DNA from 3 places in the Pseudoalteromonas sp. P1-13-1a genome. Region 1 is predicted to be linked to each of the others. Evidence: predicted binding sites of a transcription regulator. Region 1 holds the regulator's gene; each other region holds the start of a gene.
What was found. Region 1 encodes LexA, which represses DNA repair genes until DNA is damaged. Its sites were predicted from a motif close to TACTGTATNNNNATACAGTA; they were not measured.
Positions count from the first base shown of each region.

Region 1 (4,545 bases):
ACCGGATCGCCGCCACCTGCTGCATCAAAAAAGCTGGTTCCAAAGTATTTATCGGTCAGCACCATAGTGACCGCTCCGGCCAATACAGGCATAACAGCAATTAATAAAAATGCGGTTATTAGCCATGTCCAAACAAATAATGGTAGTTTCATCCATGTCATGCCTGGGGCACGTAAGTTAACAATGGTCACAATCACGTTTATTGCGCCCATAATTGAGCTAATCCCCATAATGTGCACTGCAAACACAAACATTGCGGTGTTATCGTTACTGTACGTTGTAGAAAGCGGCGCATAGAACGTCCAGCCAAATGCGGGGCCGCCTCCAGGCATTAATAACGATGCCAATAAAATTAAAAAAGCGAAGGGTAAAATCCAAAAGCTCCAATTGTTCATTCTGGGCAGTGCCATGTCTGGCGCACCAATCATGAGCGGTACCATCCAGTTAGCAAGCCCCGTAAAGGCTGGCATTACAGCACCAAACACCATAATTAAGCCGTGTACTGTGGTCATTTGGTTAAAAAAGTGAGGATCTACCAATTGTAATCCTGGCTGAAATAACTCAGCCCGAATAACCATAGCCATTGCACCACCAATTAAAAACATCGTCAGCGAAAAAATTAAGTACATGCTGCCAATATCTTTATGGTTTGTTGTATATAACCAGCGTTTAAAACCTTTGGCTGGATGGTGGCCGTGGTGAGCGTTATTGGCGTGTGGTTGTTCTACTATGCTACTCATTAGTTCGCCTCCCCATCAGCATCAAGTGCTGCCTGAATTTCACTAGGTTGGATAACATCACCCGTATCGTTACCCCACGCATTGCGTTTGAAGGTAATTACTGCCGCAAGTTGCTTTATAGATAACTGCTTTGCAAATGCCTGCATTGCAGTGCCAGGACGGCCATGAATTACAATATCTATATGATCTTTTATATCACCAAGCACAATGGGGCTACCTTTAAGCGCTGGAAACACACCCGGTAACCCCATACCTGTTGGCTGATGACACGCAGCGCAACTTGCCATATACACTTGCTCGCCTAGCGTCATTAACTCTTCTTTAGGAATCGTTTTCTCAAGTAGGGCTGCATCGGCTAATGCCGCTTTCTGCTTAGCTTGCTTAGCATCTGCAAGCCACGCGTTAAAATCCTCTTGCGACTTAGCTTCAACTACCACGGGCATAAAACCATGATCTTTACCGCATAGTTCGGCGCATTGGCCACGGTAAATACCCTCTTCGTTGATGTTGGTCCACGTTTCATTAATAAACCCTGGGTTGGCATCTTTTTTAACGGCAAAATCAGGTACCCACCAAGAGTGAATAACATCATCAGAGGTCATTAAAAAACGCACCTTTTGATTAATTGGCAGTACTAAAGGTTTATCAACCTCAAGTAAGTAATTGGGGTTTTTATTAGCAAGGTTGGCTATTTCGTCTTGAGGGGTAGACAAAATAGAATAAAACTCCACGTCTTCGCCCATATATTCATAATGCCACTTCCACTGTGACCCAGTGATCTTAATGGTTAAGTCGGCCTTACTGGCATCTTCCATTGCAATCAAGGTTTTAGTGGCAGGGATTGCCATGGCAATTAAAATAACAAACGGAATGGCAGTCCAAAGAATTTCTACTTTGGTACTTTCATGAAATTGGGCAGGAACTGCCCCTTTAGATTTACGGTGATGAATTAGTGCCCAAAACATAATTGCGAACACTATCACCCCAATCACACAACATATTAAAAATATTGTCATGTGTAGCTGATATACATTATTACTTATATCGGTTACGCCCTTGCGCATATTGTATTGGCTATTAGCCAGCACTTGCTGCGGGAACATAATCAATACAAGCCACAAGGCAGAGGTCAGTTTACCCATGTGACGGCTCCTTTGATGCTATTGCGAATGCAAAGCGAAGAGGCATACGGCTTAAACGCCAATTCGTTATTTTTATTATTTAACCAACCTAATTTGTTTTGATTGGTATAGCTGCGCCAACAAAGAATGTGTATTTGTGTGTTCTCAAAACCAAAAAGCTGTGAGTTATTGTTAGCCCAGCACATTAATGATTAGCTAAAAAACGTACAACAAGCAAGTTTCAGTATAAAAAACAAACAAGTTGTATTTTAAAATAAGCTTTAATTACGCCAGCTTAAACACAAGTTAGTTGCTAAATAGCGAGTAAAACTAGGGGGTGCATCATATAAAAGAGGAGTTAAGTGCGAGTGCAAAAAAGTTTACAGGCTAAATAATTTTAGGGCGCTTTGAGGTAGCGGAAGGTCTTTCTTAAAACAAAAATGCACACTTAAAAGTGCGCATTTATAAAAAGTTACTTAAAAATAGTTAAAAATTACATCCAGTCGGCATTTCTTATTACGCCAACAGCTAAACCTTCAATATTAAAAGATTCGTTTTCAAGGTCTACCTCTATAGGCGTAAACTCTTCGTTTTCGGCGTGTAATAATACTTTTCGGCCTGCTTTTTCGAGGCGCTTTACGGTTACGTCTTCATCTACCCGCGCAACCACAACTTGGCCGTTTTCAGCTGTTTGGGTACGGTGTACAGCAAGTAAGTCGCCGTCCATAATGCCTATATCTTTCATACTCATACCGTTAACACGCAGTAAAAAGTCAGCGGCAGGTTTAAACATAAGTGGGTCTATTTTGCAGTGGCTCTCAACATGTTCTTGCGCCAAAATAGGCGAACCCGCTGCAACTCGACCTATTAATGGCAGACCGAGTTGCTCTGGCGCTTCTTCTTCAACCAATTGAATACCACGGCTTGCGCCTGGCTTCATTTTAATAACACCTTTTTTGGCAAGCGCTTTTAAGTGCTCTTCTGCGGCATTGGCACTTTTAAAACCTAGTGTTTGCGCAATTTCGGCACGTGTAGGAGGCATACCAGTGTCTTTAATAAAAACTTTTATTAGTTCGAGTATTTGAGCTTGGCGTTTAGTTAATGGTCGCATACAACTGGTTTTCCATACAGTACATTTAACTGTGAGTATATACAGTTAAATAAAAATCGCAAATTTAAATTGCGCTTTAAAATAGCTAAACACACCGCACTTGGATATATTTTAGGTAATTACAGACGTTCAGTATTTAAAATGCTATAAATTTGCTTTCAGCATAAAGGAGTAATTATGAGTATTTGGCATCAACCCATCACATTAGCGCTTTGCAAACAGTTAGATGAGGGAATAAACGGCCAAGGCACGCTAATGAAAACAATGGGTATAGAAATAACCGAAATAGGCGATGATTACCTAGTAGCTACCATGCCCGCTATTCCTGAGCATCATAACCCTATTGGTATGGTACATGGTGGCGCAAATGTGGTACTTGCCGAAACCGTAGCAAGCTACGCCGCTAACTTTGTAGTGGACTTTACAAAATTTTATTGTGTTGGCCAGGAAATTAGCGCCAGCCATTTAAAGGCCTCTCGAAATGGCACTTTAACCGCTGTTACTCGTGCATTTCATATTGGTAAGCGCAGTTCTGTATGGGAAATAAAAATAACTAATAGCCGCGGCGAACTTTGCTGCGTATCAAAAATGACCGCAGCGGTTGTCGAGCGCAAATAATTAACTATGGCTACTTTTCGATAGGGTAAATTGTTATTTCCATACCCGCGCCAATTGCAGATATACGTAGCAGTGTATCTGCATGTAGAGCTTGGTTAAAACACTTAGGTGACGTGCCCGATTCAAAGCCAATATCAAAGGTTCTGCGCGAACAGCTCAACCATTGTTTGAGCGCATTACGTGAACACGACTCGATTAATTCACATAAGTGGTTAATTGCTTTGTCAGGCGTGGTTATGTCACCCGCGGCTTCAATACGCGCCAATTGACGATATTCGTCTTTGTCATAATGTAAAACCATCGCGTTTTTCTTTAAGTCTGCCACTAGGGCGCTAATATCTTGTTTAGACTCAAGCTCTAGATCTACATTTAAAAATTGAATTTCCGACATTGTCTGCTTTTTACCCTCTTATAGTTTCATCGCAAACTTTAACGCAGTTTTACTTTTATACCAAATCAACTAAGCGGTAAACATGGCTTTATTAATAGAAAAAACCTGTTTAAACGCCATTGGCACCTAATTTGCCTTATTAAACGGGTTAGGCTAGTTAAGCACAAATTTAGCGTTTATGTATGAAAGTTATACACACACTGTGTAATTAAAAGCTGTAGGAGAACAATAATGGTAGATCATGGCCCGCAAATTAAAAATGATGAACAGTACGATGCGCTTCGCGATGAAGGCATGAGCAAACAAAAAGCCGCGCGAATTGCTAATAGTAATACTCATAAAACCGCAGTTAAAGGCGGCAAAGCCTCAAAGTATGAGAAGCGCACTAAAAAACAGTTATACGATAAAGCAAAAGAGGTAGGCATTAGTGGCCGCTCAAAAATGAGCAAACAAGAGCTCATAAATGCCCTGCGTGATCATTAAACGCAGCCTCACTGATTTTTTATCGCTCCTTTTTATTATTTTTATAAAGTTAGAGTAAGCTTATGAATAACTGCGACAAAA
Region 1 is NZ_LKDV01000015.1:69,171-73,715, forward strand. It holds gene ctaD (cytochrome c oxidase subunit I) at 1-740, opposite strand, end outside; gene coxB (cytochrome c oxidase subunit II) at 740-1,882, opposite strand; gene lexA (transcriptional repressor LexA) at 2,355-2,972, opposite strand; gene AN391_RS11200 (PaaI family thioesterase) at 3,150-3,590, shown strand; gene AN391_RS11205 (hypothetical protein) at 3,601-3,981, opposite strand; gene AN391_RS11210 (Rho termination factor N-terminal domain-containing protein) at 4,213-4,464, shown strand.

Region 2 (4,545 bases), on a different contig from region 1:
TTACGGTTTACAAGAAATTGCCACCGGGTATTTAGCAAAAAGCATGGATATGAGTTTACCTGCAGCGGGTTTTAAACCTTGGCTGGTGGCTATTAGCACAGGTGTTATATGTGCAGTTATGTTTTCTATTAAGCCACTGCTTGATTTATTTGATATTCCACCGCTTAGAGTATTGCGCCGTAATTTAGGCGACAGACTAGCCGTAAGCCGTGTGCACTTAGGTTTAAGTGCCCTTACGGTGTTTTTATTAATGTGGTTATTTAGTAACAACATTAAAATAACGCTTATTTTGTTTGTTTCTACACTGGCTTTGATTGCGGTGTTGTTTGTTATTTCAAAATTAATTTTTGGTGGTGGCCGTAAATTAGGCTTAAAACCAGGTAATAGCTGGTCGTTAGCTATTGCCTCTATTCAAAAGCGTGCCAACGTAAATGCAGTCCAGCTTATTAGCTTTTCGTTGGCGATAAAATTGCTGTTGTTTTTGATTGTACTTAAAAATGACATGATCTCAGATTGGCAATCACAACTGCCAGCCGATGCTCCTAATGCATTTTTAGTAAATATTACGCAAAACGAACTTGAGCCTGTAAACAATTACCTAGCAGAAAACGATATTTTAGTATCTGATTTTTACCCAACCATTCGTGGGCGCGTAAATGCGGTAAATGGCGAGCTTGTTGCGCGTAAAGTGTCGTTGCAAGATAACGAGAAAAAAGATGAAGAAGCGCGTTCAGGCATCGGTCGTGAGCTTAACTTAACGTGGCTTGAAAACGTGCCAGCCCAAAACGAAATTGTGCAAGGACAGTGGTTTGGCGAAGGCGCGGTGGGTGAAGCATCGGTTGAGGAATCAATGCTGGAGCGTTTAGATGTAGAAATAGGCGACACGTTAACATTTCTAATTGGTGCGCAATCATTTGACGCTAAAATAACTAGCGTACGTAAAGTAAACTGGGCTACGCTAAAACCTAACTTTTTTATTATTTTAAGCCCCGACGTGCTAAAAGATTTTCCGGCAACGTATATATCATCCGTGCGTATAGAGCCTGAGCAAAAGAAAGCGTTTAGCCAGTTACTACGCACGTATCCAACCATTACCGCTATTGATGTAGATAACTTTGTAAAGCAAATTCAATCAACCATTGAGCAGGTGTCGTTAGCGATTGGCTTTGTGCTTGCTATTGTGGTGTTGTGTGGTGCATTAGTGCTTATATCGCAGGTGCAAGCGAGCCTAGGTGAGCGAATGCAAGAAATAGTAATACTGCGAACTTTAGGCGCCAAAGGGCGATTAATAAAAAATGCGACCCTTTATGAGTTTTTGCTATTAGGTGGTTTAGCTGGGTTTGTAGCCGCATTATTTAGTGATGTAGCTTTGCTAATTGTTCAGCAGCAAATGTTTGACTTAGCTGGTAAGCTGCACCCGGCAATTTGGCTAATAGGGCCGGTATCGGGCGGGGTGTTTGTGGCGGCGCTTGGCTACTTAATGATTGCCCATAAGCTTAAACAAAATACCCAAGGCTTAGTACGTGCTTTAGCCTAAGCTATACTTTTTAATGCTAAACGCCCGCACTAAGTTGCGGGCGTTTTTGTTTTTACTCGCCACTGGTAATTTATACAGTGCTCTGGCATTATTACCGTTATTGAAAAATAACAATAATGAGTGTGCTGTTTGGCCATTATTTTAGGGATAGACCCAGGTTCACGTTTAACGGGTTATGGTGTAGTTGCTCACCAAGGTGCTAAATTTACCTATTTAGGCAGTGGGTGTATAAAATTAGCTGAGCACGAGTTTCCCATACGATTAAAAATGATCTACCAAGGGATCACACAAATAATAGAGCAGTTCTCGCCCGAAACCTTTGCCATAGAAAAAGTATTTATGGCGCACAACCCGGATGCCGCGCTAAAGCTAGGCCAAGCCCGAGGAGCCGCTATCGTGGGCGCCTCTATGGCCGACTTACCCGTATTTGAATACTCAGCACGGCAAATTAAACAAGCCGTGGTAGGAAATGGCGGCGCCGATAAGTCGCAAGTACAACACATGGTAAAAAATATTTTAAAATTACCTGGTACACCGCAAGCCGATGCGGCCGATGCGCTTGCCATTGCAATTTGCCATGCTCACTCAGAACAAAATTTAATTAAACTAGCGGGTAGTGCAAGTAAAACCGTTAGAGGACGTTTAAGGAAATAAATATGATTGGCCGTTTAAATGGCATTTTAGTTGAAAAGCAGCCGCCCGAAATTTTATTAGAAGTAAGCGGCGTAGGCTACGAAGTACAAATGCCCATGACCTGTTTTTACGACTTACCCAATGTTGGCGAAAACGCCATCGTGTACACGCATTTTGTAGTACGCGAAGACGCACAACTATTATTTGGCTTTAATAATAAAACCGAGCGCGCGCTGTTTAGAGAATTACTAAAGGCAAATGGCGTGGGGCCTAAACTAGGCTTAGCGATTTTGTCGGGCATGTCGGCGCAACAGTTTGTAAGTTGCGTAAACAACGAAGACGCCACAACCTTGGTTAAATTACCGGGTGTGGGTAAAAAAACCGCTGAGCGTTTAGTGCTTGAAATGAAAGACCGCTTAAAAGATTGGGGTAATGATTTATTTACGCCATTTAGCGATAATGCCGTAATAGAGCCCGCTTGCGATGCAACTATTGCCAATAATGCCGCAGACGATGCCGTATCGGCACTTGTTGCGTTAGGTTATAAATTGCCACAGGCGCAAAAAGCAGTAAAATCGGTAAGCAAACCCGATATGTCTACTGAGGTTCTTATTAAAGAATCTTTAAAATCAATGTTGTGAGTAACCCATGATTGAAGCTGATCGTTTAATTGACGCGAGCGAAAAAACCAACGAAGACACCATAGACCGCGCAATAAGGCCCAAGCTTTTAGCCGACTACAAAGGTCAGCCGCATGTTAAGCAGCAAATGGAAATATTTATAGAGGCTGCCCGTAGCCGTGGTGAAGCCCTTGATCATCTATTAATATTTGGCCCGCCAGGCTTAGGTAAAACCACGCTTGCTAATATTGTCGCCAACGAGCTTAATGTAAGTATTAAAACCACCTCAGGGCCAGTGCTCGAAAAAGCCGGCGACCTTGCTGCACTGCTTACCAACCTTGAAGAGGGCGATGTACTGTTTATTGATGAAATACACAGACTCAGCCCGCAAGTTGAAGAAATCCTTTACCCGGCGATGGAAGATTATCAACTCGACATTATGATTGGTGAAGGCCCAGCAGCACGCTCTATTAAATTAGACTTACCGCCGTTTACGCTTATTGGCGCAACCACACGTGCAGGTTCTCTTACCTCACCACTAAGAGACCGTTTTGGCATAGTGCAGCGCTTAGAGTTTTATTCTATTGCTGATTTATCATATATAGTGGGGCGCTCAGCGCATTATCTAGATTTACAAATGTGCGATGATGGAGCCACCGAAATTGCAAAGCGTTCGCGAGGCACACCGCGCATAGCTAACCGCCTATTACGCCGTGTACGCGATTACACGCAAGTAAAATCTGATGGCACTGTGAATGCCTCGGTTGCCGAGCAGGCATTAGATATGATTGACGTAGATAAAAGCGGGTTTGATTACATGGACCGTAAATACTTACTTGCCATTATCGAAAAATTTATGGGCGGACCTGTAGGGCTAGATAATTTAGCCGCCGCCATCGGCGAAGAAAAAGAAACCATTGAAGATGTAATTGAGCCGTTTTTAATTCAACAAGGCTTTATACAGCGCACACCGCGCGGGCGAATTGTGTCAGACAATGCGTACCATCACTTTGGTTTACTTCCTAAACAAGATTAACCTCATTTAGCCCGTTACAATCAATGTAGCGGGTTGCACCTACCCTTAATTGTAAAATTTTTTTAATAGTTAATCAGCTTTCATCCACTTTGTTGCAAATGTAACCAATAAATTAAATTCATTTTGTAATTCACTTAACGTTAAGACTGGCGTGGCTATGCTGCGTACCATTGAATTTATCACTGCACTTATTTGCTACTTTTTGAGAGCTTAAAAGTGTGGTTATTTAAATTAAGTACATTGTATTTTTATAAAGAGACTTACTGACATCTTAAAATAGGCTGATATAAGTTTTTTAGCGAAAACACGGCTTTTAGAAATGTGCTTTTATTGAGTATTCAGGTTAAGTAAGAAGCGCGAAAGTTTAGGCAAAAAAAAGCCCGCATATAATGCGGGCAAACAACAAGTTGAAGGAAGTAATCCAGGGAACTACGTTTTACTTAATTAGGTTTTATCCAAAAAGAGTAAAACAATGTAATACGATTAAAAATCCTATTACTAAGAACTTGGCTTAATGAAAAATCTTTCATTCAGTGCGTAAGCTCGGTATGGGAGAATAATACGGAATATGTGCTTTTTGTTCAAACTAGAAAATTTAAAACTTCAGATAAAAAAAACTAATCTGATGAATTTTTTAGTTGTTCGAAACTTGTGCGTTAATTATTCGTTAACTTTATAAGTTGCTGAAAATTAATAAATAACTGGTGTGAGTTGTATTG
Region 2 is NZ_LKDV01000028.1:42,199-46,743, forward strand. It holds gene AN391_RS15600 (ABC transporter permease) at 1-1,537, shown strand, start outside; gene ruvC (crossover junction endodeoxyribonuclease RuvC) at 1,667-2,191, shown strand; gene ruvA (Holliday junction branch migration protein RuvA) at 2,194-2,811, shown strand; gene ruvB (Holliday junction branch migration DNA helicase RuvB) at 2,819-3,826, shown strand.
Region 2: ruvC (crossover junction endodeoxyribonuclease RuvC) is a predicted target of LexA. The motif match lies at 1,598-1,617, and genes of this name have one in related genera.

Region 3 (4,545 bases), on a different contig from region 1:
CCGTGCTTTGCATGTTTCGAACAAAATATTGAATAAAGTAGATCTGATAAAGTCGGTCGAGGGTGCTCGGAATTGTCCATTTCCTTCCTTGAAAAGTAACTATTGGGTCGAGCCCTATCTTTTCCTAACCAAGTTGTTTATAACCTGAATTAATCCGTTTTTCGTAGTTTAGCAAAATCACTGACGCACTTTTGTCCAAAAACGAGTTTACTCGACCGTCTGCTTCTCGCTCAAAACCGCCTGTCAGGCGAAGTCTAAACCCGTTCTTTTAAACTGTAGGATCGGATATGAGCTACTACATCTAATGATAGTTAGGAAGTCCAATCCACTATAGGACAACATAGTTAGAGACCTTTAGTCTCACAACGACTTTTAACTACATTATTTTGGTTCTTTTGTAGCTTTGAAATCTTCTCAGCTCTAGTGCACTCCCAAGCATCAACAGGATACATTCTATCCCACGCATTCATTAGTTGGCGCTGTGCTTTACTCATGCTGTATCGTTTATAAGTGTTCTCCATATACAGATAAGTACGTGCAATTTGCCCTCTAGCCATTTCAGGTGGCTCAGCTTTTCTGTCGTCTATTTTCATCACACAACGCCCGAAATCGCTTTTAGCCGCTGGAAGCATGGTAAAGTTATGATTACTTCTTAGCGCATTCACAGCGCCAATGGCCGGATAAAGGTTGAACATATCAGCTTGCATAAAACGGTATTCCGTATTTACTTTCTCTGCACATCGTCGCCCTTTAAATGACTTCCCCTTACTATTCACACACTGCTTATGTCCATCTCGCCATTCGCTAAAAGTACGACCAAAGTTTTCTGCTGGAACAACATGTTCCCATTCAATTTTTTTAGCTCGTTTGACGTACTTTGTTGTAGAAAAGCCCTTCGGTGCGGTTACTTTTTTATTAACGTCAAATGTCGCACCACAATAAAGTGTAATGCGGTGGTTGTTATAAACCTGCTTTTCTAGAAGTCGTTTCGCTTTGCTAAATGAGTCGATTTCTTGATTTGCTGAAGAGGGTGCAGAGAAGATTAGTGTTGCTAACAGTGTAATTATGGATGCTTTCATTATGATTCTTGGTACCTATTTCAGTTTAAATATGTCACATGTAATAAATGAGTTAATAAGCTAGTTCTCATATGTGGTGACTGACAATTTTAATTGTAGAGCACAGATATTATGCTTTTAAAATTTAATGAGAAAGCTACTTCCCAGTCCATGTATTGTCATTTTGATACTGCCCAGAGCAAGCGCTGTTATATGCAAATTGGCCCGTAGACTTATCTCGACAGCGCCAGACTAAGTTGTAGTTACCATCATAAAACTGGTCCCATGCATAACCAGAAGAATAGTTATTTGACCCGCCAGCTCCTGCCGCAGCAACAGCTAAAACGACGACACCTACCGCAACGACAGCAGCAACAACGCCTTGAGCGATTTCTTTTCTGTCTTGTGCAGCTAATATCTCACATTTGTATTGAGTGAGTGCTCTATATTTAACTTCTCTGTTAAGCGCGTAGATATAGTTCGCTTCATCAGTATTTTCGGCGGTGTAACTTTTAGCGAGGATATCTTTATCATCAAGGTAATTTCGACACACTTGAGCATCTGTTAATTCAGAGTCACCGGCAATGATGGCGTGTCTAGAGGCTGAACAACCAGTAATAAAGCTAAGTATCAGAAAAGATACAATAGTGTTTTTAAATAAAGTCATCAGTAAATTATTCCATAATTAAAATAAGCTTTGAGTAAGCTCATAATTCCTTTATGAAATTTTAACAAACCGATGTTGATTTTACTAATTGTTATTAAATGGGTTTTTCATCTTTAAGTCTAAAACATGCTTATATCAGCTCTAATTAAACTATCGTCTCACAAAAAGAACCTTGGCATAATTTGAACCTTAAATTACACTGTATATATAAACAGTGCTTGAGGTGTGTATGTTCGTTATTCCAATTTTTATAGAAGCTGGCATTACCGGCTTTGAATCTCCTGCCGCAGAATATGTAGAGCTCGGTATTTCAATTGATGAGCTAATCATCAAACACCCGAATGCCACTTTTATTGGTATCGCTTCTGGGCAATCCATGCAAGAAGTAGGAATATTCGATGGTGACTTACTAGTCATTGATAGAGCTGAGGATGTAAGTACCGGCGATATTATTGTTGCTAGTTATAACGGTTCGTTTGTTTGTAAAATCATAGATAAGTCGAAGCGCTTACTTATCTCTGCCTCTAAAGATTATAAGTCTGTTTATATTTCTAATGATGATGACTTTAAGCTCGAGGGTGTCGTTACTGCGAGCATCCGCCTACACAGAAATAAAGCTGAAGTGAATCGATGTTTGCCCTCGTAGATGCAGTGGCATTTTATGCCAGTGCGGAGAAGGTATTTGACCCATCCATTCGCTTTAAACCCGTTGTTGTTCTAACAAATAACGATGGGTGTATTTGTGCAATATGCCCTATTGCTAGAAAGCTTAATATCCCGAAATTTGAACCTTACTTCAAAATTAGACCCTATTTAGAGCAGCATAATGTCGTCGTGCGCTCTTCAAATTATGAACTCTACGCTGATTTGAGTGAGAGAATGATGACGGTCATTAATCGTTTTTGTGATGACCATTATGTTTATAGTATTGATGAGTCATTTTTACGTTTTACTGGTTTTTCTAAAATCATTGATGACTGGGCTGACTACGGACACACAATACGACGAGCTGTATGGCGTGAGACAGGATTGCCTGTTGGTGTAGGCTTTGGCATTACGCCTACGTTAGCTAAAGCAGCCAACCATGCGGCAAAAAAACTCTCTGGTTATAACGGGGTTGCTGTTATTCACGATGATATCTCACGCCAGGAAGTCCTGATGCGTATGGATGTTACCGATGTCTGGGGTATTGGCTCTCGACTCGGTAGAAAACTCAAGGTGATGGGAATTAAAAGTGCATGGGATTTAGCGAATCAAAACCCTAAAGAAATGCGACGCATGTTTAGCGTTGTTGTTGAGAGGACCGTAAGTGAGCTTAACGGCATCGCCTGCTTAAGTTGGGATGAAGTAAAACAGAATAAAAAAGAAATCTACTCAACGAGAAGTTTCGGGGAAAGAGTAAGTGAATTAAATACATTAAAATCAGCCCTCGTAACACACGCAGCAATTGTAGGTCGTAAACTAAGAAAGCAACAATCATTAGCAAAACGACTTGTTATATTCGCTGCAAGCTCGCCACACGAAGACCTGTATTATAAGAAATCATTGCTCTATGATTTTCCTATACCTACATCAGATACCAGTGTTATAGCCAGTGCTGTTTCAGATGTTATTGATGATATTTATAAGGCTAACACGCGCTTTTATCGCTGCGGTATTGGCGCAATAGAATTAGAAAGTGAGTTATTTCAACAAGCAGATATGTTTTCTGTGAGTAAAGATAACCCAGAAGTAATGGCGTGCTTAGATGCTATAAATAAACGTTATGGTGTTGGCACTTTATCTTTAGGAAGTGAAAAGCTCACAAAATCATGGAGCATGAAACGAGCTTTTTTATCGCCCCATTACACAACCCGTTGGTCAGATATTCCAATCATAGATTGTGATTGAGCTAGGTTAGATAAACCAAGTATTGAATGGAATTAGACCAGAACATTCATCTAATATGTAAAATCTAATAAATGAACGTCTCGCTTTTAGTAAATAAACTTTAGCTCAAAATATTCCGCTTTGTGCCATGAGCGGACATTGAAGATTTTTAATGTATGAAGTCAAGATTTGACCCCATTCACTTTAAATTGATAAAAGTGCCTCTTTAATAATGATTTAGAAACACCGACTTTACTACTACCCAATTTTATTCCTGCAAAATTTTTGTAGTAGGTATCTTTTACTTTATCAGAAACAACTATTTCTAAGGTCTGCGGTTCAATTGATATTAAAAACTTATCGAATAACCGATGGAGATCAACTCTGAGACATAAGCCATTCTGAATGACGTTAGATTGTGCCCCTTTGTAAGGCATAATGTGTGCAGCCTCAAGTAAGGCTTGTTCTTCACTGCTAGATATAGCACATTTCAAATAGAAATTATCCAGAATGAGTGCTCGAAATCCCTGCTGACCGACCCTAGTAACCTGACTTCTAGTAACTCTACTCCGGTTATCCTCAGATAAGGCTTCTAAATCCAAATTCTCTTTCTGAATCGGCTTGGCAAATCTACTTTTCTCTTCAGATTCATCTCCAGCCTCGTCATAATCGTACTCTAAGTCAAGAATTTGTGGGTGTTCAAGAAAAGCTTTCCAGTGCTTCTTTTGGTTATCAATTTTATTGGCATAGCGAATAATTGCTAAAGCTTCACAAGCGGCTGCAACTGAATTAAAAGAATAATCTCGTTCTTCCCATAATTTTATAATCTGTTTTAAAGGCAACTTAATGAGCTGCGAGCGGCTATATTTTTTTCTATCAAATGGATTATCAACTTTAAACTGTTTTTGACTTGCATAGTTGTCATACTGAAAGACAGCATCACTTTTTATT
Region 3 is NZ_LKDV01000006.1:147,249-151,793, forward strand. It holds gene AN391_RS06445 (endonuclease) at 345-1,079, opposite strand; gene AN391_RS06450 (hypothetical protein) at 1,216-1,725, opposite strand; gene AN391_RS06455 (LexA family transcriptional regulator) at 1,955-2,371, shown strand; gene AN391_RS06460 (Y-family DNA polymerase) at 2,356-3,615, shown strand; gene AN391_RS06465 (HNH endonuclease) at 3,777-4,545, opposite strand, start outside.
Region 3: AN391_RS06455 (LexA family transcriptional regulator) is a predicted target of LexA. The motif match lies at 1,923-1,942, and genes of this name have one in related genera.